3 regions of the Rhizobium quercicola genome follow, and region 1 is predicted to be linked to each of the others. Evidence: riboswitches for the same ligand, from Rfam matches in the RefSeq annotation. Region 1 holds a riboswitch; each other region holds the start of a gene.
What was found. Region 1 has a riboswitch for thiamine pyrophosphate ahead of thiC (phosphomethylpyrimidine synthase ThiC). Riboswitches for the same ligand answer to the same signal wherever they lie in the genome.
Positions count from the first base shown of each region.

Region 2: it holds a riboswitch for thiamine pyrophosphate, as region 1 does, so the genes downstream of both, LRX75_RS09475 (ABC transporter permease) here and thiC (phosphomethylpyrimidine synthase ThiC) in region 1, are expected to answer to the same signal.
Region 3: it holds a riboswitch for thiamine pyrophosphate, as region 1 does, so the genes downstream of both, thiB (thiamine ABC transporter substrate binding subunit) here and thiC (phosphomethylpyrimidine synthase ThiC) in region 1, are expected to answer to the same signal.

Region 1 covers NZ_JAJOZR010000006.1:131,108-141,212, reverse strand. Annotated here, with positions in the region: gene LRX75_RS10800 (branched-chain amino acid ABC transporter permease) at 1-268, opposite strand, end outside; gene LRX75_RS10795 (branched-chain amino acid ABC transporter permease) at 271-1,167, opposite strand; gene LRX75_RS10790 (ABC transporter ATP-binding protein) at 1,167-2,162, opposite strand; gene sfnG (dimethylsulfone monooxygenase SfnG) at 2,295-3,398, opposite strand; gene repC (plasmid replication protein RepC) at 3,619-4,830, opposite strand; gene repB (plasmid partitioning protein RepB) at 5,171-6,343, opposite strand; gene repA (plasmid partitioning protein RepA) at 6,448-7,719, opposite strand; gene LRX75_RS10765 (WGR domain-containing protein) at 8,199-8,474, opposite strand; TPP riboswitch at 8,642-8,752, shown strand; gene thiC (phosphomethylpyrimidine synthase ThiC) at 8,844-10,105, shown strand, end outside.
Region 2 covers NZ_JAJOZR010000005.1:206,422-216,526, forward strand. Annotated here, with positions in the region: gene LRX75_RS09450 (TRAP transporter large permease) at 1-1,179, opposite strand, end outside; gene thiD (bifunctional hydroxymethylpyrimidine kinase/phosphomethylpyrimidine kinase) at 1,203-2,003, opposite strand; gene thiE (thiamine phosphate synthase) at 2,000-2,674, opposite strand; gene LRX75_RS09465 (hydroxyethylthiazole kinase) at 2,652-3,395, opposite strand; gene LRX75_RS09470 (ABC transporter substrate-binding protein) at 3,392-4,336, opposite strand; gene LRX75_RS09475 (ABC transporter permease) at 4,333-5,130, opposite strand; TPP riboswitch at 5,248-5,352, opposite strand; gene LRX75_RS09480 (inositol monophosphatase family protein) at 5,579-6,385, shown strand; gene LRX75_RS09485 (amidase) at 6,392-7,780, opposite strand; gene LRX75_RS09490 (ABC transporter ATP-binding protein) at 7,791-8,795, opposite strand; gene LRX75_RS09495 (ABC transporter ATP-binding protein) at 8,792-9,772, opposite strand; gene LRX75_RS09500 (ABC transporter permease) at 9,769-10,105, opposite strand, start outside.
Region 3 covers NZ_JAJOZR010000002.1:268,418-278,522, forward strand. Annotated here, with positions in the region: gene LRX75_RS04700 (saccharopine dehydrogenase family protein) at 1-459, opposite strand, end outside; gene LRX75_RS04705 (Lrp/AsnC family transcriptional regulator) at 576-1,007, shown strand; gene ppa (inorganic diphosphatase) at 1,087-1,620, opposite strand; gene LRX75_RS04715 (GNAT family N-acetyltransferase) at 1,803-2,309, opposite strand; gene LRX75_RS04720 (RNA polymerase factor sigma-32) at 2,756-3,622, shown strand; gene LRX75_RS04725 (M48 family metalloprotease) at 3,688-5,208, opposite strand; gene LRX75_RS04730 (thiamine ABC transporter ATP-binding protein) at 5,473-6,210, opposite strand; gene thiP (thiamine/thiamine pyrophosphate ABC transporter permease ThiP) at 6,207-7,829, opposite strand; gene thiB (thiamine ABC transporter substrate binding subunit) at 7,861-8,844, opposite strand; TPP riboswitch at 8,938-9,068, opposite strand; gene LRX75_RS04745 (thiamine diphosphokinase) at 9,216-9,866, shown strand; gene LRX75_RS04750 (ABC-F family ATP-binding cassette domain-containing protein) at 9,869-10,105, shown strand, end outside.

The DNA.
Region 1 (10,105 bases):
GGACATTATAGGCGGCATAGGCGCCGACCGCCATGAAGGCGGCACTGCCGAGCGAGACCTGACCGGCATAGCCGGTGAGAATGTTGAGCCCGACGCCGGCGAGCGACAGCGCCAGAAAGGGCAGCAGGATCGCCTCGAAGAGATAGTTCGTCGCAAGCAGGGGCACGGCGAGATAGGCAACAACGAGTGTCGCCACGGGCAGCGCCCAGCCGGGCAGGCCGCGCGCGGGCCGTGCTTCGGGCACCAGATCGGTCGCAAAGGCGGTCATGGTCACACCCTTTCCACACGCTTCTGGCCGAACAGGCCGGAGGGCCGCACGAGCAGCACGACGAGCGCCAGCCCATAGGCAAACCAGCTCTCGATGCCGCCGCCGACATAGTCGCCGAGATAGACCTCCGCGAGCTTTTCGGCCGCACCGATCAGCAGGCCGCCGACGATGGCGCCGGGAATGGAATCGAAGCCGCCGAGCACCAGCACCGGCAGGGCCTTCAACACCACCAGCGACAGGGAGAACTGGACGCCGACGCGCGCGCCCCAGAGAAGCCCCGCCACCAGCGCCACGAGCCCGGCCGCCGCCCACACGGTCGCCCAGATGAAGGGCAGCCGCAGCCCGACGGCGAGTGCCGCGAAGGGATCGTCCGCCACGGCCCGGAAGCCGAGCCCGATGCGGGTATAGCGGAAGAAGACGGAGAGCACGGCCACCAGCGTGGCGGCGACGGCGGCAGCGAAGAGATCGAACTGGCTGATGAAGACGCCGCCGACATCGAAGGGCACATCCTCGATGCCGAGATCGAGCCCGTGCACCTGCGTGCCCCAGATCAGCTGCGCCGCACCCTCGATGACATAGGAGAGGCCGAGCGTCGCCATGAACAGGGTGATCGGCGGCCGGTTCGTCAGGGGCCGCAGCACCGTGCGCTCGATGGCGATGCCGAGCGCGACCATGATCGAAAAGGTGACGGCGAAGGCGAGCGGAAATGAGAGGCCCCGCTCCGTCAGGCTGACGAAGGTGAGCGCGGCAAAGAGCAGCATGGCCCCTTGCGCGAAATTGAGCACGCCGGACGTCTTGTAGATCAGCACGAAGCCGATCGCCACCAGCGCATACATGACGCCGGAGAGCAGACCGCCTGCGAGCACCTCGAGGAAGAACAGACCGTCGAACCCGTCCATCACAGCCCCTCCCCGCGCGCGACATCCCCGTCGTCCTCGACGGCGACGCCCAGATAAGCGTCGATGACGCGCGGATCGCGCTGCACCTCGGCCGGCGTTCCCAGCGCGATGGTGCGGCCGTGGTCGAACACGGCGACGCGGTCGGACAGGCTCATGACGACGCCGATATCGTGCTCGATCAGCACGACCGTCGTGCCGAACCTGTCGCGCGCGGCGGTCACGAAGCCCGCCATCTCGGCCTTCTCGCTGGCCGTCATCCCGGCCATCGGCTCGTCGAGCAGCAGGATCTCGGGCTCGGCGACGAGCGCGCGGGCCAGTTCCACGCGCTTCTGCAACCCATAGGGCAGCGTGCCGGCCGGGCGCGCCGCAAGCGCGGACAGCTGCAGGAAATCGATCACCTCGATCGCGCGTGCCCGTGCGTCGAGCCTCTCCCGCCGCGCCCGGCCGACGCCGGCGATCTGCTCGACGAAGCTGGAGCGCACCCTGTGCGCCCGGCCCGCCACCACATTGTCGAGCACGCTCAGCCCCGGAAACAGCGCCAGATTCTGGAAGGTGCGGGCAATGCCGAGATCCGCAAGCGCCTGCGTCGGAACCTGGGCATAGCTTTGTCCCTTGAGCCGGACATGACCGCGATCGGCCCGGTAGACGCCGCTGATAATGTTGAGGATCGAGCTCTTGCCGGCGCCGTTCGGCCCGATGATCGCGAGGATCTCGCCCCGCCGCACCGACAGATGGACCTCCGACAATGCCGCAACGCCGCCGAAGGACAGGGAGATGCCAGCGAGTTCGAGCACGATGGCCCGTGCTGCCCCATTTTCGGCGGTCCCGTTCCCGGCGACGGTCTCCAAAGCCGCCGGCGGCTTGGCGGCGGGATGCAGCTGCGCATCGGCATCCGCATCCGCCGCAAGACCGGGCCGCGCGCGCGCCACCGTCTGCACGGACGCTGCCGCGCCGTTCGTCACCCCGTCGAGAACCCGTGTCAGCACCTCTGTCATCGCCCCTCTTCCCCGGCCCATCGGCGCGCGGGATCCCCTCCGCGATCGCGCCGTGCGGCGCCGCGGTGTCGACCGTTTCGATTGTCGCAAGCCTGTCGTGGCGACCGTCAGCCGGTCGCCGCCTTCATGGCGTCATTCCGCCGCGATCGCGCTCGCCGCCTCGGCATCCTCGATCGCCCGCACCAGGGGAATGACGTGTTTGCCGAAATATTCGACCTCTTCCTGGAAATGGAGGAAGCCGAGCAGGATGAGATCCGCGCCGGCGCGCTTCAGGTCCACCACGCGCTGGGCCACCTGTTCCGGCGTGCCGATGAGGTTGGAGCGGAAGCCGTCATTGTACTGCACGAGATCGTCGAAGGAGGATTTCGCCCAGTTGCCTTCACCTTCCGGCGAGGCCTTGCCGGCATTCTTCACCTCGTGGCCGAAGGCGTTGACGGCCTCCGGATTGGCCTTCTCGATGATTTCGGCCAGCACCGCCCTGGCCTCCTCCTCCGTGTCGCGCACGATGGCGAAGGCGTTCACCCCGACGCGCACGCTGTGGCCGTTCTCCCTGGCCTTCGCCTGGATGTCGGCCACCTGCTTGCCGATCTCCGCCGGCGTGTTGCCATTGGTGAAGTACCAGTCGGACACGCGCGCGGCCATGTCGCGGGCGGCGCGGGACGAGCCGCCCTGGAAGATCTCCGGCTGCGGATCGATCGGCTTCGGCTTCAGCGAATAGTCGTTGAAGCGATAGAAATCGCCATGGAAGGTGAAATTGTCCTGAGTCCAGATGCCGCGCAGGGCCCGGATGAACTCCTCGGAGCGGCGGTAGCGCTCGTCATGGTCGAGCCAGTGCTCGCCGATGGCGTGGAACTCGCCCCGGAACCAGCCGCTGACCACGTTGACCGCGACGCGGCCATTGGTCAGGTGGTTGATCGTGGCGATCTGCTTGGCCGCCAGCGTCGGGTTCCACGGCCCCGGCAGGATCGCGGCGATCACCTTCAGCGTCGTGGTGGATTCCAGCAGCGCATGGCTGAAGGAGACCGATTCATGCTGGAATTCGGCGCCATAGCCGGCCGTGAAGCGGATCTGGCTCAGCGCATAGTCGAACCCGTTCGCCTCGGCGATCTGCGCCAGCTTCCGGTTGTATTCGATCGTCCAGCTCGTCCGCTGCTCGATGTCGGAAATGACGAGGCCGCCCGAGACATTGGGCACCCAATAGGCGAATTTGACCGGCGCGCGGCTGGAATAGGACATGATGGTCTCCTCGTTGGCTCCTTTTACTCTATGGATTTTGTAGGTTACTGGTAACAAACGCTTGCTAATGTTCCGGTCGAATGTGGAATAAAGATCTCGCGATCCGGCAGGGAAAGCGGATGATTGAACTCCGCCCGCGGGAAAGGCCGGTGCGTGACCCCGCGAAACGCCCGCATCCCAGCGCCCTGCCCCGTCCCGCCCTCCTTGCCCCGCCAAACGCTCATCCCAGCGCCTTCAGCATCGGGCCGATCGAGAAGCGGCCTTGTTCGGCCTTGGCGGTGAGGTCGCGCAGATAGCCGCCGGGCGAGCGGATGGCACTGCTGCGTTGCAGGATGGCGGCGAGGACGATGGCGGCGGCGATCGGACCCATCGCGGCCCGGGCGGCGGCCCAGGCGCTGGGGCTGATGCCGAGCATGGAGCGGACGACCTCCGCCGCGCCGATCACATCCTGCCAGCCGGAGACGCCGCCGCGGGCGTAATCCGCGATATCGGGGCAAAGCCCGAGAAAATCCTTCAGCGCGATGCCTGCCGATTTCCGCTCCGGTGCGATGGGAATACCGGCTTCGCCTCCTGTATTAGGTCTTTGGCCGTTTTTATCAAAGAAATGGTCTGATTTTGAAGTCTGAATATGGTGCTCAGACTGATGGTCATTGGCGCTCATTTCTTCGTCCGTCAGGGCGGCGAGATAGGCGGTTTCCACCTCGGCACGCAGGCGCACAAGCGCGTCGCGACGGGCGGACAGGTCGTCCTCCGTGCCGTTGCGCTGGACGCGGCCGGAGAGGTTGCGCAGGCGCTCGATAAAGCCCTGCCACAGCTCGGCACCCGGCTCGGTGCGACCTTCGGCAAGCGCTGCGGCAATGGTCTTGGCGATATCGCGCAGATGCAGCGTGATTTCGGCGCGCAGGCGCGAGATCCGGCGTGCGGCGTCGCGGGCGGCGGCGGCCGTCGCAAGGATATCCTCGGCGCGCAGGGCCAGCGGCGCGAGATCGAAGCCGAAGGCCGTCTCCACGTCGCCGTGATCGTCGCGGCGGCAGTAGCGCTTGCCGTTGGCGCTGTCGCGGCGCAGGATCAGCCCGGCATCGACGAGGCTCGCCAGATGCCGGCGCAGCGTGGCGGGCGACATGCCGCGCGCGCGCAGCGACAGCTCGGCATTGGAGGGAAAGACGATGATCGGCGCGCGGCCGTCGAGATGGCGATCCTGATGGAAGCTCGCCAGCGCCTCGAGCACGGCGATCGCCCGGTCGGACAGGTTCCAGGCGGTGCGGGCCTCGCTGAGCGCCCGGATGATCCCGTATTTCTCCGCCTGACCGGTGGTATTTCCGCACTCGCCGTCGCGCAGGCGCGCCTGTCGCTTCTCGAGGTCGGCCCGAAGCGCGAAATTGCGCGCAGTCAGCCGTGCGCCGCCAAAGGGCGTCGTTGCAAATCTCTCCATCTCTCCATCTCCGTTGGGAGGCAAGCCTCCCCCGGCACGGCACGCATCTGCCTTCGCTGACGCCCTTTCTTTCTGGGCATTCAGGCACGGATGTCCTCGATGTCAGACGGCGTTGCCGAGCGCCCGGAAACCTCCGGTCATGGCTCCGCCCGTCGGCATTTCTGCCGCTGACTCTTGACTTTGATGGCTGGAAGTGATTCTCTCGAACTGCTTAGATTGAAGAGGGCTTCCATGACGGTGACGTTTTGGGGGCCTTTTTTCTTGCTCTCTTGGTCGTCCTTTTCTGGTTCATGTCGTTTGCGGCCGCGCCGATCGTCAGCGCGGCAAGGGGTTTGCGCCGTCAGGCCCGGCTTTCGCCGTCCGCCGCGCGATCGACGCTGTCATGCGCCTCGGCCAGAAGGCTGGCGGCGGCGTCGATGAAGGCCGGTGGCGTGTCCGCGGCAAATTCGATGCGCGTCGCCCCGTTCTCCACCGTCAGCCGGGCAAAGACCCGGCCACGGCCATCCGTCAGCGTCCTCGCGCCGGTGCTATCGACCTCCCCGGCGCGGCGCCTGGTCTTGACCGGCTTGCCCAGGGCATCCAGATGGGAAAACAGGATCTGGAACCGCCGGTCGCTGTCGGCCGCCTTGAACCTGTCGGAGTAGACGACGTCGATCGCCTGCACCTGCCGGGCGTCGCTCTGCAGGATCTCGCCGAGCTTCATCCAGCGGTCCCGCCCGACCTTCGGCGCCGGGCCGATGAAGCGGATGAACCGGTCGGGCACGCCCTCGGCCACCTGCATCAGCCGCGACAGCTCGCTCTTCTGCACGGCCAGCGCATCGCCGATCGTCTTGCGGTCGAAACCGCGCTCGGTGAGGTTGCGGGCAAACACAGCGCGCTCGATGAAGGAGAGGTTGCGGCGCTCGGCATTCTCCTTGCCCTGCGCCAGCACCAGCTCGTCGTCGGTCAGCGCGCGGATGATCGCCTTGACCGGGCGGCCGAGCCGGGCGGCGGCGCGGATGCGGCGGTGGCCATAGGCCGTCTGGTAGACGCCCTGCTTGTCCGGATGCGGCCGCAGAAGCACGGGCACCTGCTGGCCCGCCTCGCGCATGCTCTCCACCAGCGCCTCGAAATCCTCGTCCGTCGGCCCGTCGATCACGAGCCGGTCCTCGACGAAGGAGGCCTCGATCCGCGCGGGGTCGATGCCGACGACGCGCTCGCCGTCCGACAGCGCCTGGCGCAGCACGCGCGCCTCCTCGGCCTCGCGGGTGATGGCGTTCAGCGACAGTCCCATGGCCTTGACGGCGCCGGAGGCGCTGCGGGCCGGGGGAACCGGCGTCGCGCCCTCCCCTGCCGGGCCCGTGCCGCCCGTAGCCGTGCCGGCCGTCTGCGACCCGTCGGCCGATTTGCGCTCGGGTGCGGCCCCGTCGCTCTCGCCGGACGGGCGTGCGCCAGCCGCACGCGCGACGTCGGCCGGGCTCAGCCCGCCCCCGAACAACGCCTTCAACTCGCTCTTGCGGTTCCCCGCCATCATTCCGTTCCTTCCCGCGATTCCGGCCCGGAGGCCTCTCGCTTCATCTGTCTGCCGATCCGACCGGGTCCGGGGCCGATCGCCCCCTCGCCGGTCGCCACAGTCCGTCAGCGGTTCCACACCGCATGCACCAGCGCTTCGATCTCGCTGTTGACGGCATTCATCGATTCCACCGCCCGGTCGTAGGTCGCGCGGGTAAAGTTCTCGCGGCCGACCTCGTAGAGCGTCTGCTTGGTGAGACCGGCATCCGACACGGCGGTCGATTTCACCATGGGGGCCGTCAGCACGCGTTCGCCGAACAGCGAGCGCATGAAGCCGACGATCTGTGCCTGCGGCCCGTCATTCGGCTCGAAGCGGGTGACGAGGTAGCGCAGGAAGTCGAAATTCAGCGTGCCCCCGGCATCCCGCACGACCGACAGCAGGTCGGCCGTCATGAACAGGAACTGGTTCATCGAGGCGATGTCCAGCATCTGGGGATGCACGGTGACGATGACGGAGGTGGAGGCGCAGAGCGCCGACAGCGTGAGATAGCCGAGCTGCGGCGGGCAATCGATCACGACCACGTCGTAATCCGCCTCCACCGTGTCGAGCACCGCCTGGATGCGGGCGAAGAACAAGGGCCCGCCCCCCGCCGCACCCTCGCGGCCGGACTGCCGGTCGGCCAGCGCCTGCGGCGTCACATGCTCGAATTCCTGCAGCTCGATATTGCCGGGCACGAGGTCGAGACCGGGAAAATAGGTCTGGCGGATCACATCGGACAGCGGCCGCTGCTCCGCATCGTAGCGGATGGCGCCGTAGAGCGTGTCGTTGCCGGTCAGATCCAGCTCCGGCTGGTAGCCGAACAGCGCCGACAGCGAGGCCTGCGGATCGAGGTCGATGGCCAGCACCCGGTGGCCGGTCAGCGCCAGATATTGCGCGAGATGCACCGCCGACGTGGTCTTGCCGGAGCCGCCCTTGAAATTGGTGACGGAGATGACCTGCAGCCGTTCGCCGGCCGCCGCATCCCGTCGCGGCAGATAGGCCCGCGCCTTGGCGGCGTTGCCCTTGGCGAGCGCCTGTTCCGACAGGTGCAGGCGCAGCGCGTTGATATCGGCAAGCGAATAGAAGCGCCGTCCGCCGGCGCCGGTTTCCGGCTGCGGCCCCTCGCCGGCCAGCGACAGCTGGCGCAGATAGCCGTCGGAAACGCCGATCAGCTTGGCCGCCTCGCCGGAGGAGAACGGCCGAAGCGTCTTCGTCGAGGTCGGCGGAAACAGCCGCTCGCGCATCGCCTTCAGCTGTTCCGACAGCGCGCTCGCATCCGCCGCGATCGTCAGATCCGCCGATGGTGCCGGCGCCGCGTCCTTCGGGCCGGTGCGTGTCGTGTGGGCCGTTGGGGCCATGTTGCGTCTTTCCTCATCGTTTCCGGGCTCACGGGGCCCCGCCGCACTGGTCTCCCGTGGGCGGATGGCCGATCCTGTCGTCCGGTTGGTGCCGTCGGCGGCGATTCTCATGCATCAGTGTATACGTCGGGGCGCGTCATCTACAGAGGGGACGGCCTGTTACGCCGGAGCCGTCGATATTCGTCTCCAGCCGTTAGAGGTTGAGGTCTGTTGCTGAGTCGCGTCAAGCGATTTCTGGATGCCCAAATCCGAATCCTTCTGCCTGTCCACAGCGGTCCGGCACCGCCTTTTCCCGCCTCGCAGCCCCGACAGGATAAGGGGTCGGCGAACCGCGGGGAAAAATCGAGGCCGGTGGCATTGAAGAACAAGGCGGATTGGCCGTTTTTCTCCCCGCGGGAACGCACGCCTTCAAAGTTGACAGCTGTCAACTTTGGATGCCGTGACAAAGTGCATTGCGCCCTATCGAAAGTTGACAGCTGTCAACTCCGCCGCGCCACCGGCCGCAAACCCCACTGCCCCACCGCATATCCGCGCGCCCGCTTCTGCCTGAGCAGCGCCATCATCGCTGTTACCGCCGCCCGCTCGTCGGCGAAGACCTCGAGGCGCGATCGGCCGGGTGCGCCGATCCGTCCCCAGCGGCGCACCAGCACGATCTCGCCGAAGAGCGAGGGTTCGAGCGACAGGGCGTAGAAGCGCGCCATGTTGCGCGCGGGGTCGCAGCGTTCCAGATGCAGGCGGTAGGATGCGTGGGTCATGGGCAGAGAGTCGCGCGCCGGGAAGCCGAGGTCCAACGAGACTTGTGAATCGATCCGGGCCGATCGATTCACGGTGGTGATCGAACGGGCGCCATCCACCCCGCGACAGCCGGACGCCATCGGCAAAAGCCGGCTTGACCATGGCCACGGCTCCATGCAACCTTCCGCATATTCACCAGGGGGGTCCCGCCAAGGGGCTGAGATACTGCTGTACGCGCAGTGACCCGTTGAACCTGATCCAGTTCATACTGGCGGAGGGACGGTGAGGCGCTTGCAGGCTCTCCGGCGATCCCTCGCCTTGTGGCCGGCATCGCGTTTTCTCGGCTCTCGTCGCCAGGCGGACTGGGTCTCCAACCCGGAGAGCCTGCCATGACGATTGCCATTCCCACCCCCCTGCCGAGCGTGACCACCGGCGCCCTGCCCGCCTCGACCAAGGTGTTCAAACCCGGGATCCTTCATCCCGGCCTGCGCGTGCCGATGCGCGAGATCGCGCTGCACCCAACCGCCGGCGAACCCGCGGTCACGGTCTACGATCCCTCCGGCCCCTATACCGATCCGGCCTATGCCGTCTCCATCGATCGCGGCCTGCCGCGCCTGCGCACCGATTGGCTCACCGCGCGTGCCGACACCGTGGCCTATGAAGGCCGGGCGGTGACTGCGGCCGATAACGGCTTCGTCGCCGGCGACCGCCTGACGCCCGCGTTTCCCCTTCGCGCCCGGCCGCGAAAGGCGGTCGCAGGCGGCGCCGTGACGCAGCTCGCCTATGCCCGCGCCGGCATCGTCACCGCGGAAATGGAGTTCGTCGCCATCCGCGAAAACCTCGGGCGGCAGGCGCAGATCGCGGCCCTGCAGCGCGACGGCGAGAGTTTCGGCGCCCACATCCCGGATGTCGTCACGCCGGAATTCGTGCGGCGCGAGGTGGCGGAGGGCCGGGCGATCATTCCCGCCAACATCAACCACCCCGAGCTCGAGCCGATGATCATCGGCCGGAATTTTCTCGTGAAGATCAATGCCAATATCGGCAATTCCGCCGTGACCTCGTCCATGGCGGAGGAGGTGGACAAGATGGTCTGGGCCATCCGCTGGGGGGCGGATACGGTGATGGACCTGTCCACCGGCCGCAACATCCACAATATCCGCGACTGGATCCTGCGCAACGCCCCCGTGCCCATCGGCACCGTGCCGCTCTATCAGGCGCTGGAAAAGGTCAACGGCATCGCCGAGGATCTTACCTGGGAGGTCTATCGCGACACGCTGATCGAGCAGGCGGAGCAGGGGGTGGACTATTTCACCATCCATGCCGGCGTGCGGCTCTCCTATATCCCGCTGACGGTGAACCGGGTGACCGGCATCGTCTCGCGCGGCGGCTCCATCATGGCCAAGTGGTGCCTGCATCACCACCGGGAGAACTTTCTCTACGAGCATTTCGAGGAGATCTGCGAGATTGCGCGCGCCTATGACGTCTCCTTCTCGCTGGGCGACGGGCTGCGCCCCGGCTCGATCGCCGATGCGAACGACGCGGCGCAGTTCGCCGAGCTGGAGACGCTGGGCGAGCTGACGAAGATCGCCTGGGGCCACGATTGCCAGGTGATGATCGAAGGGCCCGGCCATGTGCCGATGCACAAGATCAA
Region 2 (10,105 bases), on a different contig from region 1:
GCGCGGCATGCGCCCGTGATCGCCGGCCGTAAGCGCGATGGCGACGGCAAGGCAGAGCGCCATCAGCCCGCCGGCGACGAAGCCGCCGGTCAGCAGCGCGCCGATCGACAGGTTGGTCGCGGCCGCGAGAAGCAGGAAGGCGATGGAGGGCGGGATGACGTTGTCGAGCACGGAGGTTGCCGCGACGATGGCCCCGGCCTGCGCCGGCGGATAGCCGTGGCGCACCAGCTCCGGCTGGAACGTCGCCGCCCCGAAGGCGGCGTTCGCGACCGACGAGCCGGACGCGCCCGAAAACAGCACCCCGGTCAGAAGCACCGTCTGGGCAAGGCCGGCGCGGCGGTGCCCGACGAGGCTTGCCGCGAACCGCACCAGCCTGTCGGCAGCACCCGATGCGGTCAGAAGCGCGCCGGTGAGCAGGAAGAACGGTACGGCGAGCAGCAGGAACTTGGACAGGCCGGCAACGGTCGTCGACAGGATCGCCGGCGCCGGCAGGCTGCTGCCGAAGGCGATCGCCACCGCGGCGGCGGCCAGAAACGCATGCGCCAGCGGCGCCGACAGGACAAGCCCCAGCCCGGCGACGAGCGCCATCCAGACGCTCGGCGGCCAGGACGTCTCGATGACCAAATGGCCCACGAGCAGATACACCGTCACGCCGAGCACCGGCCCGGCGAGCGCGCGCGCGATGTCCCCCTCGGCAATGCGGCAGAGAACCAGCCGCGCGAGAAGGGCCGCGCCGCCCAGCAGCGGAAGGCCGAAGCGCAGGGCTTCCGGCACGCCGAGCGTCGGCGACGTGCCCCCGACCATCTCCATGACGGCCCCGGCGCCGAAGACGAGCACGAGGCCGGCGAGCACCGAAACCCCGTCCGCCCCGATACCGGCAAGCCGCTGCGGCAGGGGCGGCAGGCGCGACACCAGAATATCGAGCCGCATGGCCAGCGGCCCGTTCAGGGCCAGAGGCGCACCGAGCGCGATGAGCGCGATGTGCAGCCAGATCCCCAGGTCCTCCGCGCCCATCAGCCCGGTCTTGAACCCATAGCGCAACACCACGCCGGCAAGCACCACGACGAGCATGGTCGCAAGAACGAGCCCGGCGAGCGAGCCGAGGAGACGGTCGAGCACGCGCAGCACGGCAGCGGCGACGCGCGCAGGCGCGCCGGCAGAACCGACGCCGGTCTCGATATCCCCTTGGCCCGGCGCGCCCGTCACGCCGTCCACCACCGGTAGAAATGGTGCACGGGGCCCCGACCCTTGCCGATCGCAACACCACGCCCCGCTTCCAGCGCCTGATGGAGATAGGTCTTCGACAGGCTGACGGCCTCGACCAGCGCGTAGCCGCGCGCAAGATGGGCGGTGATGGCCGCAGCGAGCGTGCAGCCCGTGCCGTGGTCGTTGCGCGTGGCGATGCGCGGTGCGGCGAAGGCCCGCACGCTCTCGCCATCGAACAGCAGGTCGATGCTCTCGGGCCCCTCGCCATGCCCGCCCTTGATCAACACGCTGGCCGCCCCGGCCTTCAGGATAGCCTCCGCCTGCCTGGTCACGGCGGCACGGTCCTGCGCGATCGGCAGCCCCGTCAGAAGTGCTGCCTCCGGCAGGTTCGGCGTCACGATCGCGGCCCGCGGCACCAGCACGCTCCGGAGCGCATCGATCGCCTCTTCCCGCAGCAGCCGGTCGCCCGATGTCGCGACCATGACGGGATCGAGCACGACGGGCTCGGAGAAGCCCTCGAGGCCGGCCGCGATCGTCTCGATGGTCTCGGCCCGCGACACCATGCCGATCTTCAGCGCCCGGACATCCATGTCGGCAAACACCGCCGCCATCTGCGCGGCGATCAGGCCGCAGGAGATATCCTCGACCGCCGTCACGCCCATCGTGTTTTGCGCCGTCACGGCGGTGATCACGCTGGTGGCAAAGGTCTCGAGTGCGGAAAACGTCTTGATGTCGGCCTGGATGCCGGCACCGCCGCCGCTATCGGAGCCGGCGATGGTGAGCGCGATCGCGGTCATGCCCTGCCCTCCAGCGCGGCATCCACCGCCGTGCGGAACGCGGTCGTCGCCCCGGCGATATCGCTCGCCCGGAAGATGGCCGAGATCACCGCCACGCCATCCGCACCGGCCGCGATCACGTCCGGCACGCGCGACAGGTCGATGCCGGCGATGGCGCTCACGGGCATGTCCGGCCGAAGGCGTCGGATCGTCCCGCGCAGCGCGCGCAATCCGTCCAGCCCGACCGGCGGGTCCGGATTGACCTTGGAGAGCGTCTCGAACACGCCGCCGATGCAGGCATAGTCGATCGGCGCACGACCTGCGCGCGCCGCATCGGCTGGCGTTTTCACCGTCAGCCCGATGATCGCGGCGTCGCCCAGCAACCGCCGCGCCGTCGGCGCGTCCATGTCGTCGGCCCCGAGATGCACGCCATCCGCACCCGCCGCCAGCGCCACGTCCACCCGGTCGTTGACGACGAAGGCCACGCCCGTGCCGGCAAGCGCCGCCCGGATGGCGACCGCGCGCTCGACCATGACGCGCGTGGATGCGGTCTTGTCGCGGTACTGGATCAGCGTTGCACCATGGCGGGCGGCAGCCAGCGCCAGCTCTGGCAGCGGCGCGATGTCCGCCAGCGATGCATCGACGATCGCGTTCAAACGGTCATCGACCTTAATCGTGTTCGGGATGGTCATGTCGGATCCTTGCAAGAGAAAGAATGTCGGTGTCGCCGACGGCTGCCAGCGCATCGAGGAAGGCGGCCGAGAACGTGCCGGGCCCGCGCGCATGGGGCGCCGCCCGTTCCGCCGCGACCCCGGTCACCGTCAGGGCGGCCGAGGCGGCCGCTAGCGCATCCGGCTCGACCGCGAGGAACGCGGCGATCACGCCGCCCGAGAGACAGCCGGTGCCGGTCACCTGCGCCATGAAGGGATGCCCGTTGCCGATCTCAACGGACGTTTTACCGAGTTGCAGCAGATCGACCGGGCCGGTGACGATCCGCAAGATCCCGGGCGTTTCGCCGATCAGCGCCATCTCGGCACGGTTGCCGCGCACCACGGTCGGCTGCAGCGCGATCAGCTCGCGTGCGAAGGCGAGCCGTGACGGCGAGTAATCGCAATGGACGGGATCGACGATCCACGGCTTGCCCTGTGCCCGGGCGACCGCAACGCCGAGACGGATCGCCTCGCGGCGCTCCGCATCGAGCGTTCCGAGATTGACGGTCAGCGCATCCGCGCGGCCGACGAAGCTTTCCACCTCCTCCAGCGATCCGGTCATCGAGGGCAAGCCCCCGATGACCGTGATGCCGTCGGCGGTGAACTTCTGCACCACGCTGTTCATGAGGCAATGCACGCGCGGCCGCGCCTGCCGCACCCGCGCCAGCATGTCCGCGACAGCCTGTGCCGTGATCGCGCTCATTTCAGCTCCACGGCGATATCGGAAACCTCGAGCGCCTTAGCGATCAGCCCCTCCTCCTGCATGAAGGCGCCGAAGCGGGCATAGCGGCCGGTATCGAGCGCAGCGGGACGCTTGGCGAAGCGCGGCAGCGTATCGAAGAAGGCGGTGCGGTTCAGTTCGTCGTTGAGGTTGGGATAGGCCTTGGCGAACAGCGCCCAGGCTTCGTCGGGATGGTTGGTGAGGAAGATGGAAGCCTCCTCGACCGCCGACAGGAAGCGCGGCAGCCGGGTATCGGTCACGAGATCGCGATGGGTGACGAAGACCAGCTCGTCATAGACCGGGATACCGTGCTCCTCCAGAAAGAAGGCGCGGCCGGGATGTCCCTCGAGCTTCATCTGCGTCAGTTCGAAATTGCGATAACCGCCGATCGTCGCATCGACCGCGCCCGAGATCAGCGACGGCGAGAGCGAGAAGTTGACGTTGACAAGCTCGACATCGTCCTTGCCGAGCCCTTCGGACGCCAGCATGCGCTGCAGCAGCACATCCTCGAAGCCGGAGACGGAATAGCCGACCTTCCGGCCTTTCAGGTCCTTCAGGCTCTTGATCGGCCCGTCCGCCAGCACCGTCACCGTGTTCAGTGGCGTCTCCACCAGCGTGCCGAAGCGCACGAGCGGCAGGCCCGCTTCATGGTCGCGATAGAGATTGGGCTGGTAGTGGATGCCGATATCCGCCTGCTTTGCCGCCACGAGTCGCGGCACGACGGAAGGGTCCGCCGGCGGCACCAGCGTGACATCGAGCCCCGCCTCGGCGAACAGGCCCTTCTCCTGCGCGACCACCAGGGGCGCATGGTCGGGATTGACGAACCATTCGAGCAGCACGGTCAGCGGGTCGGCGGCCTGCGCGGAGGTGGAGGCGAAAAGGCTGGACAGGCCAAGCATCGTCGCGACGAGAAGACGGATCATGCAGATCTCCGGGATGGGACGGGTTGAGAGGATCGATGTTCGGGATGAAGGCGATCGCCCTCCCGCGCCCAGGGCGCAAGGCGGGCGGTGAGGAGATCGACCAGCAGGCGCAGGAGCAGCGTCATGACGGCCAGCACGACCATGGCGGCGAAGACGGTGGCCGTCTGCATGCGGGCATTGGCCTGCACCATGACGAAGCCGAGACCGGCGGACGCACCGACCCACTCGCCGACGACGGCGCCGAGCGGCGCCAGCGGGGCGGCGACGCGCAGGCCGGAAACGAGGCTCGGCAGCGCCAGCGGCGCCCGCACCGACACGAGCGCCTGCCAGTGCGAGGCCTGCGTCAGGGACACGGCATCCACGATGTCCCGTTCCGTCCGGTTCAGCCCGTCGGCAAAGGCCGAGGCGACGGGAAAGAAGATGATGAGCACGGTCATGGCCACCTTCGAGGCCATGCCGAAGCCGAGCCAGACGACGAGGATCGGCGCGAGAACGAAGACCGGCAACGCCTGCAGGATGAGGATCGTCGGCCAGACGAACGGCCCGATGCGCGGGCTCGCCGCCAGCACGAACGCCGTGCCCGCACCGAGCGCCGCGCCCGCGACGAGCCCGATCAGGATTTCCGACAGCGTGACGAGGCTTTGGGACAAAAGAAACGCCGACTGCTCCCGAAATACCGCGGCGACAGCCAGCGGCGACGGCAGCAGATAGGCCGGCGGCGAAAACACGGCCGTGCCGGCCTGCCAGATGAGAACCAGCACGCCGAGCCCGAGTGCCGCGTGAAACGCGCGCATGCCTAGAGACCGGTATCGCGCGGCGGGGGAAACAGACGAACAGGCAACGGCATCGGCGATCTCCACACAAGGGCGACGGAGATCCGGGCGAAGCGGAGAAGAGAGAAAGGGCCGTGAGCGGACACCTGTTTCCGTTCCTACGCCGGTATGACCCGGATCAGGTTCAAGGGTCCAGGCTCAACGCCCATCTCAGCACCGTTCGGTGCCCCCCTCGGAAGTGCGCGGAAAATCCACGCTTTTGGCCCTCCTGTCAATCCATTTGACGCCTTTTCGCGAGGCTCACGTGACCGACCTCCGATTCCGCCCCGACGATGGTTGCCTCTAACGCCCTTATGCGAAAGCGAGAGTTTACCGAGCAGAACCACGCGCTTGCGCAGTGCACAAAAGCCGCGATAGAGACGACGGAGGCGACAGGGGCAGCGCCCGAGACGGAAGAGGGGTATCCGGCATGACGACGACGCAGACCCGGCTGGAAAAGGCCGTTGCGGTGATCGCGGACGCGATGGAGATGGCGCTCGGTTTCTTCGAGACCCGCGCGACGATCGCCACGGGCGCCAAAGGCTTTCAGGACTTCGTGACCGAGGCCGACACGAGCGTCGAGCATCTGGTGCGGGCGCGGCTGGCGGAAGCCTTTCCGGGCGAGGCCGTGGTCGGCGAGGAGATGGGCGGCACGGGTGGCGATGCCTACTGGATCATCGACCCGATCGACGGAACCGCGAACTTCCTGCGCGGCTCGCCGCTGTGGGGCATCTCGCTCGGCCACGTCACCCATGGCCGGCCCGATCTCGGCGTCGTCGCCATGCCGGTGTTCCGCGAGATCTACGCTGCCGCAGACGGCACCGGGCTGATGCGCAACGGCCAGCCCTTCACCCGCACCGTGCCGTTCGAGGATGTGCGCGTGATGTCGCTCGGCGACGCCTCGCCGAACGAGGCCGACGAGGTTGCGGCGCTGACGGTCGGCCTGCGCCATGCCGGCTGGGTCGTCCAGTCGATCCGCTCGACCTCCATCGGCCTGCTCTTTGCCGCGCGCGGCACCTATGACGGCCATCTGCAGATGTACACGACCCTGTGGGACATCGCCGGCGGTGCCGTGATCGCCCGCGAGGCCGGGCTGGAGGTGCGCATCGGCACCCGCCCCGGCACCGACATTCCCTGGATCGCCGCCGGCACGACGGCGCTCATCGCCGACACCGAACCGCTCTGGCCGCACATCGCCGTCAACCTCGAACGCCCCGATATCGTGGCCGCCGAGTAAAGCCGCTCAGCCCGGGCGCGGCCACCGGCGGATACCGCCCGTCAGGGTTTCGAACAGCTTCGAGAGTTTCAGCACCGTGAGATCCGCAAAACGTGGCCCCACGATCTGCAGGCCGATCGGCATGCCGGAGGCGGAAAAGCCGGCATTGATCGAGGCCGCCGGCTGTTCCGACATATTCCACGGCACGGTGAAGGCGATGTGTTCGAAGGGCCGTTCCGGATCGTTGGTCGGCGAGGCCCAGTCGGCCGGGTAGGACACGACCGGATTGGTGGGCGAGAGGACGGCGTCCACCGTCGAAAACAGCCTGGCCGCCGCCTTCCGCATCGCCATCGTCTGCCCGAAACCCGCGACGGCCTGCACGCCGGTGACGTCCGCCCCCCGCTCGGCCCAGGCATGGATATAGGGCAGGATCCTCGCCCGGCGTTCCACAGGCAGGCCGCGGATGTCGCCCCAGAACTTCGCCCGCCAGAAATCGTCGAGCCCATCCAGCATCGCCCGCGTCATCACAGGCCCGACCTCGATCACCTCGGCCCCTGCCGCCTCGAACTGCCGGGCGCCGGCGATCACCGCCGCCTTCACCTCCGGCTCGGCCTCGAGACCGCATCCGGCATCCAGCATCAGGCCGATCCGCAGGCCGCGGACGTCGATGTCGAGATCCATCCAGTCGATCGTGTTCGGCGGCAGGCTCGTGGCATCCCGCCCGTCCGGCCGCGACAGCGTGGCCATGGCAAAGGCCGCATCCTCGACCGTCCGCGTCATCGGCCCCGCGCAACGCCCGACATAATAGGGATCGATCGGGATACGGCCATTGCTCGGCTTGAAGCCGAACAGCCCCGTCCAGCCGGCCGGCAGGCGAACGGAGCCGCCGATATCCGTGCCGATATGCAGCGGTCCGTAGCCGGCGGCACCGGCCGCGGCCGCACCCGCGCTCGAGCCGCCGGGATTCATCGCCGTATTCCACGGATTGCGGCTCAAGGGGTGGAAGCTCGACAGACCGGAGGAGAGCATGCCGTAGTCGGGACAGGTGGTCTTGGCGAAGATCACCGCGCCGTCCTCCCGCATCCGCGCGGCAACAGGCGAATCCGCCTCCGCCGGCGTCAGAACCGTCGCCGCGGTGCCGAGCGGCACCGGCGTGCCCTTCGTCGCGATCAGTTCCTTCAGCGTCACGGGAATACCGTCGAGCGGCCCGAGCGGCGCGCCCTTCTGCCAGCGGGCGGTGGACGCCGCCGCCTGTGCCCGCGCGTCGTCCGGGTCGTAGGCATAAAGCGCCGCGACGGACGGCTCGAAGGCCGCAATCCGCGCCTCGACCGCCTGCCAGTATTCCGAAGGCGACAGCGTGCGGTCCGCGAAACGGGCGCGCAACTGCGGGATGGTGCTGTCGAGAAGGTCGGTCATATCGTCTCCATCATCCCGGTGTGGTCGTTTCCAGCAGCATTTCGGCGCGGTGGCAGGCCGTCTGCCGTTCGCCCATCTGCGGCCCGCCCGCAAGCGCGCGCAGCTCCGGCCGCTCGGTCGCACATCGCGCCACGGCGAGCGGACAGCGATTGCGAAAGCTGCAGCCGACCTCGGCATCGATCGGCGCCGCCACAAGGACGGGCGGTCGTTCCGGCCGGCCGAAGCGGGTCACATCCGGCTCGGCATCGGCCAGCAGCCTCGTATAGGGATGCAGCGGGCGGGCGAAAACGGCCTGTGCCGGACCGCTCTCCACCAGACGCCCGCGATACATCACGCCCACCCGGTCGGCCACGGCATCGACGACCGCGAGATTGTGGGTGATGAACAGGAACGTCACCCCGCGCCGATCGCGCAGGTCCATCAACAGGTTCAGCACCTGCGCCTGCACCGAGAGATCGAGCGCGGACACCGCCTCGTCAGCCACGACCAGCTTCGGCTCCGTGATCAGCGCGCGGGCAATCGCGATGCGCTGGCGCTGCCCGCCGGAAAACGCATGCGGATAGCGGTCCGCATGGTCGGGCGCGAGACCCACAGCCTCGAGCATCGCCGCCACCCGGTCGCGGCGCTCGGCCCGGCCCGGCGACCCCTCCAGCACATGCAGCGGCTCGGCCACGATGCGCCCGACCGTCTGGCGCGGATCGAGCGAGCCGAAAGGGTCCTGGAACACCATCTGAAAGTCGCGCCGCTTGCGCTTCAGGTCGCGCTGCGAAAGGCGGAAGAGATCCTCGCCGTCGAAATGAACGCTCCCGGAGGTCGGACGGTCGAGCGCCATGACCAGCCGGGCAAGCGTCGATTTCCCGCAGCCGGACTCGCCGACGATGCCGTGGATCGTGCCCGGCGCGACGGTCATGCTCAGTTCGGCGAGCGCCCGGGTCACGTGCTTGCCACCGAGCAGCCCGCCGCTTGCATAGTCGCGCGACAGCCTGCGGATATCGAGAAGCGGCGCCGGGCTCACGACGCGGCCGCCCCGTGTGCGCGGATGCAGCGGACGCCGCGGCCGGATGCGGGGCGCGTCCATGCCGGCTCGCCTGCATGGCAGGCGGGGATGACGTCGGGACAGCGGTCGGAAAAACAGCAGCCGGGCGGAAGCGCGGCAAAGGACGGCACCGTGCCGGGAATAGTGGCAAGCCTCCCGCCCTGCGCCTGCCGCCGCGGAACGGCGCGCAACAGCCCGCGCGTATAGGGGTTGAGCGGCGCCGTCAGCACATCGCGCGTCGCCCCCTCCTCCATGCGCCGGCCGGCATAGAGCACGAGGGTGCGGGCGCACATGCGGGCGATGACGCCGAGGTCGTGGCTGACGAGAATGAGCGCCATGCCGGCATCGCGGGTGAGATCGTCGAGGATATCCAGCACCTCGGCCTGCACCGTTACGTCGAGCGCGGTCGTCGGCTCGTCTGCGATCATCAGCGCGGGCTTCATGGCGAGCGCGATGGCGATGCCGACCCGCTGCCGCTGCCCGCCGGACAGCGCGTGCGGATAGGCGCGGGACAGCTGCGCCGCATCCGGCATGCGCACGCGGTCGAGCAGCGTGATCGCCTCGCGCCGCGCTGCCCGCCAGGACAGGCCCTCCTGGATCACCAGCCCCTCGGCGATCTGGTCCCCGACTGTCATGGCGGGATTGAGCGCCGTCAGCGGCTCCTGGAAGATCATGCCGATGCGGCGACCGCGCACAGAGCAGAGCGCATCCTCGTCCATCGCCAGAAGGTCGCGCCCCTCCAGCAGGATGCGGCCCGTCGCGTGCGCGACCGGGGGCAGAAGCCCCAGGACGGCAAGCGACAGCAGCGACTTTCCCGATCCGCTTTCGCCGACGATGCCGAGCGTCTCCCCAGCACGCAGCGTGATATCGATATCGGTCAGGATCGGCTGCCGCCCGCCGCCGGGACGGTCGATGGAGATGGCGAGATCTTCGATTTGAAGCAGCGGCGGCGTCATCGGCGACCCTTCTCGCGCGGGTCGAGCAGGTCGCGCAGGCCATCGCCGAGCATGTTGAAGCCGAACACCGTCAGCGCGATGGCAAGGCCGGGCAGGATGGCGAGCCACGGCGCGCGGCCGAGATAGGTCTGGGCGTCGGCGAGCATCCGCCCCCAGGTCGGCGCCGGCGGCGCCATGCCGAGACCGAGAAAGCTCAGGCCCGCCTCGGTGAGGATGGCAAGACCGAGCTGGATCGTCACCTGCACGATGATCTGATTGGCGATATTGGGTAGGACGTGATCGACCGTGATGCGGACACCGCCCTTGCCCGCGCCCCGCGCCGCCAGCACATAA
Region 3 (10,105 bases), on a different contig from region 1:
CGGCAGGGCGCCGACGCGCATGCGCACGCTGTCGAGCGTGTCGAAGCGGGCCGCGAGATCCTGCGCGACGATGGAGATGAAGCCCGGGGCGAGGCCGCACTGGGGAATGAACGCGCTGGTCGCGCCCTCGGCCAGACGCTTGACCTGACGCGTGGATTCCACGTCTTCCGTCAGGTCCAGATAGTGCACGCTGCAGCGTGCGGCGGACGCGGCGATCTCGACGGTGAGGTGGAAGGGGGCGGCGCTGAGGACGGCGAACGCGCCGGTCAGCAATGCATCCATGGCGTCGGCATCGGCGATATCGACGGTTCTGACCGAAAGCGCCGGATGGGCCGGAAGCCGCGCCAGCTGCGCCTCGCTCCGGTCGGCCACGATAACGGCATAGTCGCCGGAGGTCGCGAGCAGGTGTGCGATGGTGGCGCCGATCTTGCCGGCTCCGATGACGATGATGGTCTTCATGCTGTTCCCCTTCTGGACTTTGTCCCCAGCATGCATTGCACGGCTGTTGTCCAGAAGCGCCGATTCGTGCAAAAGACAGGATTGTTTTCGGCATTTCGCCGTGGGGATTGGTCGATATGGGTGTTTCCGACAGCGATCGCAGCCTTCTTGCGCTGCTTGGCGAAAATGCGCGCATGCCGACAGCCGTGCTGGCCCGCAGGCTCGGTCTGTCGCGTACCACCGTTCAGGCGCGGCTGGAGCGACTGGAGCGGGACGGGGTGATCACCGGCTATGGCGTCCGCCTCTCCAGCGACTACGAGCGCGGGCTGGTGCGGGCGCATATCCTCATCACGCTCGCGGCCCGGGCACTGCCGCGCGTCACGCGCGATCTGGAAGCGATGCAGGCGGTGCGCATCGTCCATTCGGTCAGCGGCAGCTTCGACCTCATCGCCATCGTCGAGGCCGCCTCGATCAGCGCGCTCGACCTCGTCATCGACCGGATCGGGACGATCGAGGGGGTGGAGAAGACCCTGTCGTCCATCGTGCTGTCGACGCGGATCAGCCGCTGAAAGCGCGGCCTCCGGCCCCATGAAAAAAGCCGCGTCCCCTGCGAGACGCGGCTTTTCGAATACGGATAGGGAGGAGACCTTACTTGACGGTCTTTGCGCGCTCGATCGCTTCGACGATCAGCTGGCGGGCGACGGTCGCGTCCTTCCAGCCGAAGATCTTGACCCACTTGCCGGGCTCCAGATCCTTGTAGTGTTCGAAGAAGTGCTCGATCTGCTGCAGGGTGATTTCCGGCAGGTCGGTATATTCCTTGACCTTGTCGTACCGCTTGGTCAGGTGCGCGCTCGGCACGGCGATGATCTTTTCATCCTTGCCGGAATTGTCTTCCATCATCATCACGCCAATCGGGCGGACGTTGATGACACAGCCGGGAACGAGCGGGCGCGTGCTGGCGATGAGGACGTCGATCGGGTCGCCATCGTCCGACAGCGTGTGCGGCACGAAGCCGTAATTGCCCGGATAGGTCATGGGCGTATAGAGAAAGCGGTCGACGACGAGCGTGCCGGCTTCCTTGTCCATCTCGTACTTGATCGGATGACCGCCAACGGGAACCTCCACGATGACATTGATGTCTTCCGGCGGGTTCTTTCCGATCGAGATTGCGTCAATACGCATGAAGCCTCCATGCTCCTGAAGTGGGACTGACGTCCGATAAAGCCAAACCTGCCGTTGTGCAATATCAGCGGCGGTCTGAAGCGTTCATTTGTAGGCAAAGAGGTTAAAGAGCGGACATTTCGTCGATTCCGGGTCTGCGCGCAAACCCGGCGGCGCCATTCGTCGCGCTTTCCGGAGCGCCGTCAGTTCCAGACGTAGCCGATCTTCTTCAGGCTCTTGCCGCCGAAATCCTCCATGCCTTCGCAGATGTCGCGGCCGCCGGCATTGCGGAAGAAGCGGCCGGCGTGCGCGCAATCGTCCAGGCACCAGACGACCAGGCCGCGGCAGCCGAGCGACGTCAGCAGGCTGCTCGCCTCGCCGAAGAGGATGCGGCCGAGACCGATGCCCTGATATTCCGGGCGGAAGTAGATCTCGTAGACCTCGCCCTCCTGCGGCAGGGCCCGGGCGCGCGACAGGCCGAGCGTTGCATAGCCGGCGATGACGCCGGCAACCTCGATGATCAGCAGCGTCGAGGGGCCGCCGGTCGCCTTGCGCCACCAAGCCGCATTGCGGCGATCGACCATTTCGTTGAGCGGGCGATGGGGGATGAGGCCGGAATAGGTCTGCAGCCAGGAGAGGCGGTGAACCTGGGAAATTTCGGCGGCGTCTCTCGGCAGGCCGGGGCGCACTTCGATGGACAATGTCTTCATGTTGCGCGTCGACCCTGTCCGTCCCATCTTCGTCACGCCGCGGCATCCTGCCCGGCAGCGGCGAAATTAACGGTATTTTAACGAGATCGGCAAGCGCGAATTCGCACTGCGCACAAGGCATCGTTTGTGATGTCGGGCGGGCGGCAGGGCGCAGGAGGACGGGTCGGAGTCGAAGCCAGCGGTGACCGGACCTCACAAATTCGCCGCGACGCTGCACATCGGCGTTGGCGGACGGAACTTTTGTGAAAAGCAGGCGTTATGAAACGTCCGATCGACTGGCCAAGCGCCCGGTTGGGCCCAGATCGAACCGATGTCCATCCGCTTGGCGTCGTCTCATACAACAGAATTAGGGCGTCTCGATTGCAGGTCAAGTCTTCCACCCTCGCAATACCGTCTCCCCAAGCCCAGCCCGGAGGCACGGTCACGTGCCCGTCATGGAGTAGCCAATGAAAAATCTTTCTGCAGACAGGCGCATGATCAAGATTGCCATGGCGGCTCCCTATCTGGAGCGGGGCGAGGAGCAGCTTCTGGCGCAGGCCTGGAAGGACAATCAGGATCAGGACGCGCGCAACAAGATCGCAATGGCGCATATGCGCCTCGTCATCTCTATGGCTGCAAAGTTCCGGCACTTCGGCCTGCCGATGAGCGATCTCGTGCAGGAGGGCCATATCGGTCTCCTGGAAGCCGCCGCCCGTTTCGAGCCGAGCCGCGACGTCCGCTTCTCGACCTACGCCACCTGGTGGATCCGGGCCTCCATGCAGGATTACGTCCTGCGCAACTGGTCGATCGTGCGCGGCGGGACGTCCTCGGCTCAGAAGGCGCTCTTCTTCAACCTGCGGCGCCTGCGCGCCAAGCTGGCCCAGGGCAACAGCCAGCTGACGGCGCGCGCCGTTCATGAGGAAATCGCCTCGGCCCTCGGCGTCAGCCTTGCCGACGTGCAGACCATGGATGCCCGCCTGTCCGGCAGCGACTCTTCCCTACAGGCGCCGATCTCCTCGGGCGATGCCGACAGCGGCGAGCGCCTCGACCTTCTCGCCTGCGCGGCCCCCCTGCCGGACGAGCAGGTCACCGACATGATCGATCAGGAGCGGCGCAAGAACTGGCTCGGCCATGCGCTGGAGCAGCTGAACGACCGCGAAATGAAGATCATCCGCGCCCGCCGTCTGTCGGAAGACAGCGCGACGCTCGAGGAACTCGGCGCCGATCTCGGCATTTCCAAGGAACGCGTCCGTCAGATCGAGACGCGGGCCCTGGAAAAGCTGAAGGTCGCTCTCGTCGCCCAGGCTCCGGAACTGGCGCTGACGGCCCATTAAGACCGATCGACGACAGATGAAAACGAAAAAGCCCGCCACACCGGTGGGCTTTTTCGTGCGGGCCTCTACTCCGAAATGATCTTGATGCGGTCGCCGGGCTTGATGGTCGAGGTGATCTGCAGGGCGTTGATCAGGCGAAAGAGATCGAGCTTGCGGTCGGTGCCCATCATGCGGGCCGACAGGGTCGCCAGCGTATCGCCGGGGGCGACGGTGATCACGCGGATGCGCAGGGGCTTCAGCGCGGCGGCTTCCTGGGGGCTCATGCGGCGGAACGAGTTGCGCAGCACATCGGCCGTCGGCTCCAGCGACGGCATGCCCTTGGGCACCGCCGTCAGGAAGCGGTAGATCTGCGTGTCGATCCGCAGCACCGTCACGTCGAAATCCCAGCGCTCGGCCGAGGCGCGGGCGGTCGCGGCCTCCAGCCCGTTGATGGTGATGGCGTGGATCGTTTCCGGCTGCAGGCCGGTGACCCAGCCGCTGGCGATATAGTCGGTCAGGCTGCGATGCTGGGTATCGGCCACGCCGTCGAAGCGGATGGCGATCTCGCCGGGGCCGGTTGCGAGCACCGCTTCCGCCTTGTTGTCGATCTGGAAGCCTGCGGGCACGTCGAAGCGGATGCCGAGCTTGCCATGCAGGAAGGTCTGTCCGCGGACATAGCCCTCCTGCGGGCTGTCGCCATAGAGCAGGCCGTCGATGCCATCGAGGAAATAGTCGCGGCCCCGGTCGCCGGTCGTGCCCTCGGGGCCGAAGGCGCGGGCGTGGCGGCGGGCGAGCTCCACGCGCTGCGGCGCGTTCGGGTGGCTCGACAGGAAGTCCATGCTCTGGTCGTTTTCCGGGTCCACCGAGGAGAACCGGCTATAGGCGGCCATGGCATCGAGAAAGCGTGCGGCGGCATAGGGGTCGTAGCCCGCTTCGCCCAGCATGCGCACGCCGATCACGTCGGCCTGCAGCTCCTGGTTTCGCGAGAAGGCGGCGAGCCGCAACTTGCCGCGAGCAAGCGCCTGTTTGCCGGCAAGGTCGCTCGAGAGAACCTCCGACACGACGCGGCTGGCGATGACCTCGGCTTCCTCGCGCTGCTGGCGCTGGATGCCGTGATTGGCGGTGACGTGCGCCATCTCGTGCGAGAGCACGGCAGCGACCTCGGAGGCGTCGTCGGCCAGCGCCAGCAGGCCACGCGTGACGTAGAGATAGCCGCCGGGCAGGGCGAAGGCATTAATGGCCGGAGAGTTCAACAGCGTGATGCGATAGGACTGGTTGGGATTTTCGGACACGGCCGTCAGGGCGCCGGTAATGCGGGCGACCAGCCGCTCGGTCTTCTCGTCCTTGTATTCGCCGCCGTAGCTCGCGACGATTCGCGGATGTTCGCGGGCGCCCATCTGCGCGCGGGGATCGTTCTTCTGAACCTCGTCGACGATCTGCGGCGTGGCGGAGGGGGAGACGCTCGGCTCGTAGCTCTGTTCGATGGCGGTCTGGCAACCGGCGAGCGCCAGCAGAGCGAGGCCGGCGACGGACGCGCGCAGGGTGCTTGCAATGCCACGGGCCGACAGGTGCCCGCCGTTCCGCTCGTTCCGCTCGTTCACCGTCATGCCTCAGCCCATCTTCGCGTCCGGCGGCGTGCCGAACGCTCTTGCGGCAGTTCCGGCAGAGCCGCCCTACATCCTGGGATACGTGCAATCGCTCCGTTTCCCAGAGCCCGATCTAGCCTATTCGTGCCGCCCATGCCTACTGCATAATTCCGCAAAGCCGGTCGGTTTGCGGAAAAAAGCTGCCGTTCTCCGCCGGGCCGGCCCGGCTCCATCGCGGGTGCCACAGGCGGACGGTCAAATTGTGGCATGGGCGCCGGATGCGGTTCAGGCACCTTTCGACGGGACGCCAAGGAAGCGGGCGACGGCTGCCGGTTCGCTCCGGCGCAGGAAGGCGTCGGCCTCTTCGTGGAGCGCGACCCTGCCGTCGTCGAGGAAGAGCACCCGGTCGGCGAGGCGACGCACGTCGTCGGCATGGTGCGTGACGAGGAGGATCGTGCTGGCCTCCTTCGCCTGCAAGGCCGCCAGAAGATCTCCCATTTCCTGCCGCAAGCCCGGGTCGAGTGCGGCGAAGGGTTCGTCGAGCAGCAGGATCGGGCGCCGGCGCACGAGGGCGCGGGCGAGCGCCACCCGCTGCCGTTCGCCGCCCGACAGCGTCGGCGGCAGGCGCCGTTCGAAACCCGCAAGCCCGACATCCCCCAGCGCCTGTTCGATCTGTGCGCGATCATCGCCGTCCAGCGTTAGGGACGGGCTGATGCCGAGGCCGATATTGGTCGCGATGTCGAGATGGGCAAAGAGATTGTGCTCCTGGAAGATGACCGAGACCGGGCGGAGCGCGGGCGGGATCGGGGTCGCGTCCGCGCCCAGAATGCTGACACGGCCTGCGTCCGGCGTCTCGAAACCGGCGACGAGGTTGAGCAGGGTGGATTTGCCGGAGCCGGAGGCGCCGGTGACGGCCGTGATCCTGCCGCGCTCGATGGCGGCATCGAAGAGAAGCGTGCGCGGGACGGGATGGCCGGGGAAGCGGACCGCGACGTTCTCGAGACGTATGGCGAGGGTTGTCACGATGCACGCTCCCTCAGGCTTTCGCGGGCGGTTCCAAGGATGGTGAGGGCGACGCAGACGAAGCCGAGAAGAAGGGCGAGGCCGGCGGCGTCCGTCGTGCGGTAGCTGCCCATGCGGCTGTAGAGCAGGTAGGGCAGGGTGACCATATCCTGCGAGCCGAACAGCGCGACGGCGCCCAGATCGCCCAGCGACAGGGCTGCGGCGAAGGAGAGCGCCATGAGCAGCGGGCGGCGCAGGCCCGGCCAGTCGATCAGCACGATGCGGGACCAGCCGGATATGCCGAGGCTCGTCGTCAGCCGTCCCGTGCGGGCGGCATGGGTTGCGATGGCCGGGGCCAGCACGCGGGTGACGAAGGGCAGCGCCATCAGCGTGTTGATGAGCGTGACGACCGCCGGTGCGAAGCGGGCGACGTCGCCGAACGGTCGCAGCAGCAGAAACCATCCTGCCCCTATGACGACCGGCGGCACGAGAAGGACCAGCGACGTGCCGGCGGCGACGCTGCCCGAAAACAGATGGGCGAAGCGGCCCGGCCGGCGCTGCGACAGCAGGATCTGGCGCGTGGTCAGCATGATGGTGGCCAGCGCCACCGACAAGGCCGCCGACACCGCAGCGATGCCGAGGCTGGTGACGAGTGCGCGATGGACCTGGGCGTCGGATGCCAGTTTGCCGAGGTCGGAGGCCAGGCCCGAAACGAGGACGGAGGCGAGTGGTGCCGCGACGAAGAGGGCGGCGAGCGCAATGACGAGGCCATCGGCGAGAATGGCCGAGCGTGACCGGCCATCGAAGCGGCGCACCGGCCGGCCGGTCGTGAAGCCCTCCGTTGCGGGCGGGGTCATCCAGCGAAGAACGAGCAGGAGCACGGCCGTCACCGCGATCTGCAGCGCGGAAAGCGCGATGGCACGCGGGGGATCGAAGTCGAACCGCAGGGCCTGATAGATCGCGACCTCCAGCGTGCTGGCGGCAGGGCCGCCGCCGAGCGTCAGCACCAGCGTGAAGCTGGTGGCGCACAGCATGAAGATCAGGCCGGCCATGCCCGACAGCAGGCCGCGGATGACCGGCCATGCGATGAAGCGAAAGAGAGAAAGGCCGGACAGTCCGAGATTGGCGGAGACCAGCCAGTATTCGCCGGGGATGCGCTCCAGCCCCGACAGCAGCAGCCTGACGGCCAGCGGCATGTTGAAGAAGACATGGGCGACGAGAATGCCGGCCAGACCGTAGATCGCGACTGGCCGGTCGAGATCGAGCAGGGCGAAGACGTCATTGACCACGCCCTGCCGGCCCCAGATGCCGACGATGCCGAGCGCGGCGACCAGCGCCGGCAGGCCGAGCGGTAGCGCCATCAGCCGGATGATCCAGATGCGGCCCGGAAAGCGCCGCCGCCGGGCGAGCGCCAAGGCCACGGGGATGGCGAAGGCGATCGACAGGAGCGTGGAAAGGCCGGCCTGGATGAGCGTGAAGCGGGCGACCCGCCAGACATAGGCATCGAAAACAGGGGCATGGAAGACACCGCCTGTGGCTCCGGTCTCCGCGCCGGTCGCGGCCAAGGCGAGCGCGAGGATGGCGGCGCCGACGAAGAGCGCGATGCCGAGAATGCCGGCCACGCCGAGCGTCCGCGTCAGACGGCGATCGCGAGCGGCGGGCACGGGACGATCAGTTCCGGCTCATGGCAGCCAGCCATTCGTCGATCCAGGCCTTGCGGTTCGCAGCGACATCCTCCGGGCTCATCAGGAAGGTCGTCTTGGGCTTAACCAGCTTTGAGAAAGCCTCCGGCAGCGGCTCGCTGGGCTGTGCCACCGGCATCATCCAGTTGGTGGTGGGCAGGATGGCCTGCGCCTGCGGGCCGTCGAGGAAGGCGAGGAAGGCCTTGGCGAGCGCGGGGTCGCGGGCGGCCTTCGTCATGCCGGCCACCTCGATCTGGATATAGTGCCCCTCGGCGAATTCCGCCGCCTGATAGCGGTCGCTGCTTTCGGACACCATGTGATAGGCGGGCGAGGTCGTGTAGGAGAGAACCATGGGCGCTTCGCCCTTGGTGAAGAAGCCGTAGGCTTCCGACCAGCCGGGCGTGACGGTGAGGATGCGGTCCTTCAGCTTGCTCCAGGCTTCGCCGGACCGGTCGCCATAGATGGACTTCACCCAGAGCAGCAGGCCGAGGCCCGGCGTCGAGGTGCGGGGGTCCTCGATGACGATCTTGTCCTTCGCGCCGCCCTCGACCAGCTCCTTCAGGCTCTTGGGCGGGTTCTTCAGCGTCTGCGTGTCGTAGACGAAGGCGAAGTGGCCGTAATCATAGGGCACGAAGCTGTCGTCCGAAAAGCCGCCGGGAACGGTGAGCGCGGAGGTGTCGAGGCCATGCGGGGCGAAGAAGCCGGTGGCCTTGGCCTCGGCGACGAGGTTGGTGTCGAGGCCGACGACGACATCCGCCTTGGAGGCGGGGCCTTCGAGCTTCAGCCGCGTCAGCAGCTCCACGCCATCGGCGACGCTGACATAGGTGAGCGTGCAGTCGCAGGTCTTCTCGAAGCTCTCGGCGATCTTGGGGCCGGGGCCCCATTCGCTGGTGAAGCTCTCATAGGTGTAGACGGTCAGCGTCTTCTTCTCTGCGGCACCGGCGGGTTGGGCGCCGGCGAGGGAAAGCATCATGCCCCCGGCGAGAAGGAAGGTGGTCGTGGTGGTGAAAAGCCAAGTGCCGCGCATGCGCGCCTCCTTCAGGATACAGGTTTCAAGGGGAGTAGCGCTTGCGAGCCGTCTAATCCCTCCGCCGGTGCTAGCCGGATCAGGTTCCGCGGGTTGGCGTTTCGCGCCTCTCAGCCCGTCGTCCCGCAACGACGGATCGTCGCGTTGGAAGGGCACCCCGTTAGAGCATGCCAAGATCTAGACGCGGTCCCGCCCCTTGGCAAGATCCAAGGTCGCAGGATGCCTCGGTGCGCGAGCGCCCGTGCCCTCCCGCATCTTTGGGGCTTTTGCGCCCTTTGACCTTTGCCTCCGGGCCGGCTTCGCGCTATGGCAGCGCGATGACCGCAACCGCATTCACCATCCTGCTCGGCGGGCCGCTGACGATGACCGACCGGCTGGCCGCGCAGCTGGCCGGAACGCGCGTCATCGCGGCGGATGGCGGCATGCGGCATGCGGGGGCCATCGGGCGGACGCCGGAACTCTGGGTCGGCGATTTCGACTCGACGCCGGACGCGCTGATCGCGGCCTGGCCGAACGTTCCGCGCGAGCCCTATCCGCCGGCCAAGAACGAGACCGATGGCGAGATTGCCGTGGCGGCGGCGCGGATGCGCGGCGCGCGGCGGCTGATCCTGGCCGGCGCGCTCGGCGGCGAGCGCAGCGACCATGCCTTCCAGCACCTGCTGCACGGGCTGCACCTTGCCGAAACCGGGCTCGACGTGCTGCTGACCTCGGGCGAGGAGGAGGCGGTGCCGCTGCTGCCCGGCATCACCGAGGTCCACCTGCCGAAAGGCTGTCTCTTCTCCGTGCTCGGTCTCGATGCGCTGACCGATCTTTCCATTGCCGGCGCGCGCTATGCGCTCGACCGTTTCGCGGTGCCCTTCGGGTCGTCGCGCACCCTTTCCAACGTGGCGGAAGGACCCGTGCAGCTGACGCTCGGCACGGGCCGCGCGATGCTTCTCGCCCGCCCCCTCGACATGACAGGAGCCTGACCATGGCGCCGCCCATTCTGAAACTCGACGATATTGTGCTGACCTTCGGCGGCACGCCGCTCCTGAACGGCGCGGCGCTGCAGGTGGAGCCGGGCGACCGGATCTGCCTCGTCGGTCGCAACGGCTCGGGCAAATCGACGCTGCTGAAGATCGCTGCCGGGCTGATCGAGCCGCAGTCGGGCGAGGTGTTCCGGCATCCCTCCTCCACCGTGCGCTATCTGGAACAGGCGCCGGACTTC